DNA from 2 places in the Bacillus sp. 2175 genome. Region 2 is predicted to be linked to the other one. Evidence: riboswitches for the same ligand, from Rfam matches in the RefSeq annotation. Region 2 holds a riboswitch; the other holds the start of a gene.

Region 1 (5,032 bases), 1.6 Mb from region 2:
AAAAATCATTAAATGATGACCAATCATTACTACTAATGAAGAAATCCCTCTTATAGAGTCCAATTCTTCGTATCTTTTCATCTTTTTACATCAACTCCTAATGAAATGATAATAATCATTTCAAAGCGACATCTTTATTCATATTCCTCTCCTTTCTTTTCATTCCAATTTTTCATATTAAAATGATTTTATAGTATAAATTTGAGTGTATTGTAACATTTTTTGTAATATTTTGAATAGAAAATCTCAAAAATTGGTATATACCAATTTCAACCTCGAAAAATGAGTAATATTGATAGAAAAACGCTATAAAAATATCTTGCATATTTACAAAATTAAAGAGCTGAATAGCGTTTTTTCAATATAAAATAAAAAAGATAGCCTACATAGGCTATCTTTTTTATTTTATTTAATTACTGGCACCACTATATGCTACATGTCGTTTCTCAATTCTCTCTTCAATTTCTTTCATATTTTCTTTATTATTTAATAGTGATTGTTTATTTTCAATTAATAATTGTTTAAAAGATTTTCTCACTTTTTTTCTCATTTTCATTGTCCTCCTTGGGGGATGGTTTATATAAAAGATAAAGAATTATCTGTGTGTTCTTATAATAATTGATTGTTGTGAATTCTATTTGAACTTCATATGAAAATCTCGTTTATTTTCTGACAACTTTGTGAACACGAAAAAATGATTATCTAAAACTATGTTGAAATTAATTCACTTCATGATAAAAGTTATTATTTTCATCAACTTTTATCATTATATCTTGTCGAAATATTTATATATTTAAAATTGAGTTCGACATAATTTTATTTATTATAATACTGTTTACAAAAACAAAAAGAAGGTGTCACCAAGTCAAAGTTCGACTTATGCAACATCCCTCTTCCCAAACTATTTATAGCATATTTATTAATATTTCAGGTCTTCCCCAATTCATTTCTTCACAAACAAATCTAAGTTTTTCTTCATCCATTGTGTGTAATCCTTCTTCTAGTGAACATGAAATTGGAACTTCACAGTGAATTTGGGCTAATTGTAACGAAATATTTAAGTTCTCTAAATCACTTTCAATCTTCGTACGCTGCGCTTTTGTTAATGATTCTACATTTTCTAGTACAGCGGATACTGTTCCGTGCTCTTGAATAAGCTTATACGCTGTTTTTTCACCGATACCTTTTACCCCTGGATAATTATCACTTGTATCTCCCATGAAAGCTTTTGCGTGGACGATTTGCCACGGCTCTACACCTTTTTCTTCCATGATTTTCTCCGGTGTGTAATATTCGTAATTTCCAATTCCTTTACGCAGAAGCATGACTGTAACGCTCTTATCAACAAGTTGAAGTAAATCCGTATCACCTGTTAAAATATAAACTTCAGCTTCATTGCAATATTGTTTTGCAAGCGTACCGATACAATCATCGGCTTCGTAGCCTTTCATACCGATAACTGGAATGGATAATTTTGCAGTCATTTCTTGCACTAAATCAAATTGAGGAATTAATTCTTCTGGTGGCGCTGCACGATTTGCTTTATAATTCGAGAACGATTCTGTTCTAAATGTCGTACTTCCCATATCCCAGCATGTAACGATATGTGTTGGTTCGATCGCTTGCGTAGCTGTTAATAAGTGTTTCATATAACCATGAATCCCGTTCGTAGGGGTTCCATCTTGTCGTTTCATAAATTGTCCGTAGACACTTGTTGCGTAAAAAGCACGAAATAATAGTGCCATACCATCAACTAATAATACTTTTTTCATAATTCCTCTCCTATTAAAAAAATAATAACCTTACGTTATCACGTAAGGTTATATAAATAGATTACCATTCTACGTTTTTGCTCAACTTTGTCTATTATACATTGTTTTTGTATATTTAGCATCATTAACACATTAAGACGTTCTACTACAACAAGTATGCAAGATGCCTGAATACGTATTTTTTCCAGTAGAAACAACGATAGCTTTTGCATTTCCACTAACAATATGCGAACCTTTAAAACATACATTTTCAAGCTCAAGTGGATTATAATCTTTCATCCGTTTTAATGGAATAAACCGTTTACGTTCAAGGTGATAGCAGCTCTCAAACTTCTCTATATTCGCTTCGTTTCCCGTTAACACAGACTCATTCACTAATAAATCATCTGCATAAATAATACGTACATCAGCTGGCACAGCATCTCCAGCCGAAAGAAAAATCATATCTCCAGGTACAAGTTCTTGCACAGGTATCTCCATCATTTTCAGTTCACTATTTAGCCCTGTACTACTAGAACATTCTACTCTAGATACAGTAATCGTTTCACGTTGTAATTCATCACACACACGTTGTTTTGAAAAACCTGGAATCATGCCACCTAGCTTCATCATTACTTCTGCAAGAAGTGCTCTTTTTGAAGTTAGTTCATTTCGGCCATATACTTGAATACGTTTTTGTGCCTCTTTCATTGATAGTCCGTCTCTTGTTGTTTTAAAATATGCAAATACAGATTTTACATCTCTTGTTGCAATTTCAATTAATAAATCTTTATTTTTTTGGAGCATTGTTTGTTCTTTTATTGATTTTTTACTTAGTTTATATGACGTGTTACCCACAGTTTTGTTTGCATATAACATATTATCGTCTCCTCCTTTACAACATAGGAAGAAACGCTTTGTTTCTCAATTTATCCACTTTACTGTGAAAGTGTCTCGCGCTTTATAAACGCTATATTGTGATAAATATAGAGGGAGGAACAAATCGTTTCCTGCCTACATCATATATTTTTGATTTGAAGTATATGGGTAACGGAACCGAGTCAGAATTTGACATGCTCCTCACCTCCTCGTTTAATTTTATAGTTTATAATATGAAATTACTCATAGCTTGGTAACAAAAAAGACCCCTACCCTTAAGAGAGTAGCGGCCATTACATACACAAATAAACGATTTCTAATATAATTAGAAATCTACGGACCTCTCCCTCACCGAGTTTTAGCACTGTATAGCATAGGTACATTACCAGCTACGTTAAGAAAAACCTTAATTCGATCATTCCTGTTGACCCATTGGCGTCTCTCGACATTTTTGGGCAGTAGCATTTCTCTATACAGGAGCCTCACCTAACAGAGACTTATTTTCATTACATTGAAAATGTTACTCTTATTTAAAATAGATGTCAACCGTAGCCTACAATTTTTTCAAATGGTATGGCAAACTAACGTATATAAAGTGAAACTTTAATCAGTGGGGGTTTTGTTCATCCGCCACTGATTATTAGCCCTCACCAATCGGGCTGCCCGGCAAATAGCGGGATAAAATAAAAAACTTTACGTTTAAACGTAAAGTTTTTAATAAGTTATACAACCAGCGATTACAATCCCAATTGAAAGCGATAAAAACATAAGAAAAAGACCGACTGCTTGATTATCTTCTTCGAGACTTTTGTTTATATTAAAGCGTGGTGTAAGCCACTCAGCTAAATAAAAGACGATAATTTGAGCCAAAATCCCAACTGCTCCCCACGAAATCATATCAAGAAGTGAAATTGAATTAGCTGCTGTCGAATATAAAACGATAGCTAACCCAAGTAATCGCCCTCCAAGCACATAGCTTACCGCCTTATTACCTTGAGCCATTAACTTAAATTCCTTAACTTTCGTTGTCACTTCCATCAAGAACAGACCAATACATAAAAGTCCAAGTGTTACTGCTAAATATAATAAAAAATTAATCATTTTTCCCCCTCCTTTTTATACCTACCGGTAAATAGTACGATTCATTTCCTGTAATCTTTTCTCCCGCGCGAATACCGATACTACTCGCTTTTCCAGCAATTAAAAAAGAACCAAACACATAGGACAGTTTCTCCATCCCTTTTTCTGTTTCCAAGGATACGACTGGCAGTTCTGTATACTTTTGAAATATCGGCAGTGCAGTTTTATACGTTTGATGTGCATTTTGAAGCATAATATTTTCATCCTTATCGCGAATCGTAATTGTATCTCCTTCTCTACCAAATGAAGGTTTTTGAACGAAAGAACCTTTTCCTAAAAATAAATCTGGTTCTAAATATGTAGGTAACATATATTCTTTAATCCACTGTTGTTCCTCGTTTGTATAAAAGACCTCTTCTTCTGCTAACCCCCAAATAAGACACTGAATTGATTTTGGCTGAAGTAAAAATGCTGACAAAGGATTTATTATAAAAAGCTTTCCGGCTTTTACAAGTTGCAGCAGTTCCACACCTACCAAATCTCCTGTTTCAGGATCTTGATCCTCAATTAAATCTTCTATCGGATATGTTTGGCGATATAAAACATCAATCTTCGCCCCATCTTTATCAACTAGAGCATCTTTTGTAATTCTAAGTTCTGACATTGGCACTACTTTATTTTCAACATGGCATAGCTGACTTAAATACATAGTGGTATTCCAATCCTCGATATGTTCATGATGTGCTGTAAAAACAACATTTGGATTATCTAATCCCTTTGTCGCTTCCATTACTGCTTTCGTTAGACCAGAAGATAGCAATCGTTCTTGATCCGAGTTTGGATCATCATAGCCTAGATTTTCACATACTTTCCCATTCATTTGAAAACATTCCACAATAAAAGTTGGTGTATCACTATTAAACTCAAGCATTTTGATTTTGTTATCCTCTGTTACAGCAAAATCAAATCGCGAAATTACAGATTCAGGATAAAGCCCTTTCATTCTAATGAATGATAAACTCGGGGATGGAAAGCCAAGATCTAGAAGCTGTTCGTCACTTAGATTACGCAGCAGTCTAGCAGTCTTAAAAAATATTTTGCCCATTCGTTCAGTCGCTAAGTGTAATTGGTCCAAAGTCTGATTTGTTATAGAAAAAACATGAAACAAACTATACTCACATTCATATAAATCCGACCAAAAATTCGGATATTTTAAATAAAATTCTTTTCGATCCCTTATGTATTGCGACATATTTTAGCCCCCAAATCCTCCCTTTGAACCGCTTCCAATTCCACCTTTAAATTCAGTAGACGATTGATAC
Region 2 (5,032 bases):
TTTCTCCCCTGTTAGCACCCTGTGTTCCTTGATGGCTAACAAGTTTAACATTGAAAGGATTACTAATTGTTACTAACTTTCCTTCGAAAAGAAAGCGACTATCTTTATTACTTTTAATTGTTTCTACATCAATTTCTAATGGCTGATTTTTTAATTCTTCTAATCTTTTTCCTACTATTTTTTTATAAATATGCTCATCACTGTTTGACCATTTTGGATGATTAATTCTATCTTGCAGTTTATCTAGTTCCTTTTGGGATAGGAATGTATATTTCGCATATTGTGGATGCTGAGAAGTTAATATACTCCCAGCGATTGTTATACGAAGCTCTCGGCCATAGCTAGTACCAAATAGTATTCCTACGCCAATAATCATTAAAATAGAAAATAGAAGCAAAATTCGTTTGAAGATTTTTCTTAGATGTTTCATAGTTTTATCCTCCAGCATTCATTACATTCAATAAATCCATTAAAATATTATTTATCTAAAGACAAAAGTGTTTGATTTCCTCATGCCTGAATTCCCCACTATGTTTTAGCAATTAAGGCAACATACTTATTCCGGATTTCGTTTTTTTAGTGTATATTTATAAATTTAATAACGTTTTTGCAACCATGAAGTAAATTATTAATCCTGTTCCGTCAACAAATGTTGTAATAAATGGACCTGAAACAACTGCAGGATCTAGTTTTAATTTTCTTAGAATTAAAGGTAAAACAGCTGCTACAAGAGAAGCCCAAATAACAATAAATAATAAAGTAATTGCTACAACTTGCGCAACTTCTGCTCCAACTCCTAACATATAAGCACGAATGAGCCCAGCTATCCCAAGTGCAAGTCCAAGAAGCATACCAATTGCAAATTCTTTTTTCATTACACGGAAAATGTCTTTAAATTTTAACTCTCCAATACCAATTGCACGAGTAATTGTTGCTACAACCTGTGTTCCTGTATTCCCTCCAGTACCTACTAATAATGGAACAAAGAAAGCAAGGGCAACTACAGTTTCAATTTCGTCTTCAAAATACTTTAATACTGTACCTGTATATGCCTCAGCAACAAAAAGAAGTAATAACCATGGTAGACGTTTTAGGAAAATGCTCCAAATACTAGCTTCAAAGTAAGATTGATTCAATGGTTCACTTCCGCCTAACTTTTGAATATCTTCTGTAGCTTCTGCTTCCATAACATTCATTACGTCATCAAATGTTATAATACCAATCATTTTATTATTTGCTGTTGTGACAGGTATTGCTGCTAAATTATAATTCAGTAGCTTTTTTACAACTTCTTGCTGGTCAACTTCAGCGTGTACTGAAATTACCTCTGGCATCATGATAGTAGATAATATCTCTTCATCTGCTGCTAGTAATAACTCATGTATGGAAACGATTCCCTCAAGATAACCATGACTATTAAGAACATAACTATAAGATATTGATTCTACATTTTCAGAATGTTCCCTAATGTACTTCAATGTCATTTTTACTGACCAATTTCCTCTAACTGCAACAAAATCACTTGTAACAAGACTTCCTGCCGTTTCAGGTTTGAAAGTCATTAATTTTTTTACGTTATGTTTTGTAATTTTATCTAGATACGCCATTAATTTAGCCTGTTCTTCCGGATGAACCGCTAGAAGTAAATCTACTAATTCATCAATCGGTTGTAAATTCAGTAACTTTTTAGCTTTATTTTCAGATAAGTGAATTAAGATATTATATTTTTCTTCTGCACTCATATATTGAAGAACTTTAGAGCTTTTTAATACAGGAATCGTATTTAGTAATATGACTTGATCTTCAATTGAAAACTGTTTTACTTCTTGCGCAATATCATACGACGGAAGACGTAAAACTTTCTCTGCATCCAAGTTATTTTGGGTTATAAGTAATTCCTTTAATAATTTCTTCATGTTAACTCCTCCTCATATTGCTAAGGGAGACTCTAGAGTTTCATGAGTGGTTTTGTTTTATTTTATCTGTCTTAAATTTTTTATTAGAGCAATAATAGTTACATTGCAATCAATTCATTAGTTAGAATTACCTCCTTTTTGAATATAGACAAGATAAAAATAAATAACATTAAACAGAAAAACCTTTACTCAAAAAGGAGTAAAGGTTTTTTCACAATACAAACAAATGATTATTAAGACAGCTCTGCCGAAATCACAGAGGTGCCTTTCTATCAAATCGTATACCACTCCCTCGTTGAGTTTTAGCACTGTATAGCATAGGTTTTTATAACCAGCTACATTAAGAAGGGCCTTAATCCGACCGTTCCTGTTGACCCATTGGCGTCTCTCGACATTTTTGGGCAGCAGCGTTTCTCTATACAGGAGCCTCACCTAACAAAGTTTATTGAATTACTTCAAAATTTAAACCAGAATTTAATATTTGTCAACTGACTTTCAATTCCATTTATAAAAAAATCTTTTATAGAAAATGAAATTATATTTTATTATAAATTTAAAATTCCCCTTAAAAAACATAGAATTCAAATAGATTTAATTCGAAGAAACGTAATAAAACATATGAAACTTATTATTTTTAATCAAATTCCAACTTTATAACAAAAGATGAATAATTAGTCATTCTGTATACAAAAAGAACATTCACAAAAAATCTTCTTTTATGATTAAAATCTTCTTTACTGTTTATCAAATTTATATGGTTAAACTACTTAATCAAACGATACACTACAAGTCAAAAATATGTACTTATACAGAATGATTACAGACATTTTTTTATATCATTTCTCAAAGGACTATAAAGCAATAAAACAAATAAAATTAGCAATATGGTTGCTTGACAAGCAAAAAAAATATATTTATGCTTGCTACACGAAACAAACACATAAAATTTATATTGCTTAACCTGTTAGGTGAGGCTCCTATGCAAACACAGGCTATTGCCCAAAAATGTCGAAAGACGCCAATGGGTAGAACAGGAATTGTCGGATTAAGGCTCTTCTTAAGATAGCTAAGTAATGAATTTTCATTACTTTACGTTGTATAGTGCCAAAGCTCTACTAGGGGGGAAAAGCCTTATTTAGTCATGCCATTTTGAATCCCTCTAGTTACATACTAGGGGGATTTTTGCGTAAAAAACAGGGAATAAGTGATAGAATCTTTCTAAACAAAAGTCATATTTAGTAATTGACGAGAACAAGATTCTATTCATTAACAAATGTAATATTATGTTTTGTTTTAAATCAGGAGGATATTAAAATGAAAAAAATATTAAAACTCGATTATCTATTGCTCCTTCCTCTATTCATAACATGTACTTTAGGCATTATCATGATGTATAGTGCAAGCTCCATTGTCGCTGTCCAACATTACGGTTATAACAGTAGACATTTTGTTGATTCTCAATTAACAAAGCTACTTTTAGGAACAATAGGATTAATAATTTGTGCTTTACTCCCATATGAAATATGGAAAAAACGAATAGTCTCAATCTGTATTATGATTGGGGGGATTTTTTTATTAATTATGGTTTTATGGAAAGGAAAAGTGGTAAATAATGCTCAATCATGGATCTTTGGAATACAGCCAGCTGAATTTCTTAAATTAGGAACAATACTTGTAACAGCCCGTTTTTTTGCATTGCGACAAGAACAAGCTAAAAATAACTGGAGTGGTATCGGAAAACTTTTATTTTTTTTAGCTACAATTTTTTTTCTTATCTTTAAACAACCAAATTTAGGATCTGCACTTTTAATATTAGGTATAGGTTTTAGCATATTTCTTTGTTCAGGAATAAATATAAATCTACTAATCAAAAGAACTACCATCGGTTCTATTTTATGGTTACCTATTTTATATTATTTGATTCAATATAGTTTATCAGCAGTTCAAAAGACACGTATTACTACGATTTTCAATCCCTTTCTTGATGCGCAAGGAAATGGATATCAGCTTGTAAACTCTTTTATTGCCATTGGCTCTGGAGGAATCACTGGTCGTGGATTTGGAAATAGCATACAAAAAACAGGGTATCTTCCGGAACCACATACTGATTTTATAATGGCAATAGTTTCTGAAGAACTAGGATTTATTGGTGTATTTATTCTATTGGTGGGAGTTTTGACTATGGTACTTCGCTCCTTAAAAATTGCACAATTATGTGTAGATCCATTCGGCAGTTTTATAGCAATTGGTATAGGATGTATGATTGGTATGCAATCAGTTGTAAATTTAGGTGGTATTACGGGACTATTTCCTCTTACAGGTACTCCATTTCCATTTGTAAGTTTTGGTGGAAGTTCTTTAATGGTCAATTTAATAGCAATAGGAATATTGCTTAATATCTCAATTTTCAATAAAATAAGACATTCTCCTTTTTAAAATCTATTGTACTATAGTCATTTTTGTTACATTTAGAGAGATTATACAGGCTTTCATAATGATTTGATCAAACTGTAGATTTCTTAATTTTAGACGAACATTTAAAATATTTTATAGCATAGAATAGACAGTATACAGTAGACACCACTAATATCTACTAGGTGAATAAAAAAGAAGGAGAAAATAAATGACTCTAAATATAAATAGAGTATTCCCACGTAATTGGTATGCTGTGAGTTATGCAAAAGATATAAAAAAGATTCCAGTAAAAAAAAGAGTTGCTGGCAAAGATTTTGTATTATATCGGGATGAAAAAGACGAAGTTCAGGCCCTATCACCTTACTGCCCTCATCGTGGCGCTGACTTATCACTGGGACAAGTAGTAAATGGTAAACTAGTCTGTCCCTACCATGGTTGGGAGTTCGATAGTTGTGGTACTTGTGTAAGAATTCCATCCCAACCCAATAAACCTATCCCGAAATTTGCTCATACCCTCTCATACCCTGTAAAAGAAAAGATTGGGTTGATTTGGATATATCCTGATAATGAGGAAACTCCACCTGAATGGCAAACTTTTCATGTAATGGAGAACACTCCTTTTAAACTCTCTTTCTTCCACGCCACTTGGAATGCACACCTTACTCGATCAATCGAATCTGTGCTGGATATTGCTCATCTTG

What was found. Region 2 has a riboswitch for magnesium ahead of ACXKY9_RS15550 (FtsW/RodA/SpoVE family cell cycle protein). Riboswitches for the same ligand answer to the same signal wherever they lie in the genome.
Region 1: another riboswitch for magnesium. It lies ahead of ACXKY9_RS07360 (P-type ATPase actuator domain-containing protein); the one in region 2 lies ahead of ACXKY9_RS15550 (FtsW/RodA/SpoVE family cell cycle protein).

What each region holds. Positions count from the first base shown of each region.
Region 1 covers NZ_CM173819.1:1,346,437-1,351,468, reverse strand. The annotation lists gene ACXKY9_RS07375 (acyltransferase family protein) at 1-81, opposite strand, end outside; gene ACXKY9_RS07370 (FbpB family small basic protein) at 410-550, opposite strand; gene ACXKY9_RS07365 (5'-3' exonuclease) at 906-1,772, opposite strand; gene ACXKY9_RS07360 (P-type ATPase actuator domain-containing protein) at 1,905-2,630, opposite strand; M-box (ykoK) riboswitch at 2,966-3,131, opposite strand; gene ACXKY9_RS07355 (DUF350 domain-containing protein) at 3,345-3,731, opposite strand; gene ACXKY9_RS07350 (glutathionylspermidine synthase family protein) at 3,724-4,962, opposite strand; gene ACXKY9_RS07345 (hypothetical protein) at 4,966-5,032, opposite strand, start outside.
Region 2 covers NZ_CM173819.1:2,985,812-2,990,843, forward strand. The annotation lists gene ACXKY9_RS15540 (phosphodiester glycosidase family protein) at 1-430, opposite strand, end outside; gene mgtE (magnesium transporter) at 588-1,916, opposite strand; M-box (ykoK) riboswitch at 2,198-2,363, opposite strand; M-box (ykoK) riboswitch at 2,870-3,046, shown strand; gene ACXKY9_RS15550 (FtsW/RodA/SpoVE family cell cycle protein) at 3,231-4,352, shown strand; gene ACXKY9_RS15555 (aromatic ring-hydroxylating oxygenase subunit alpha) at 4,540-5,032, shown strand, end outside.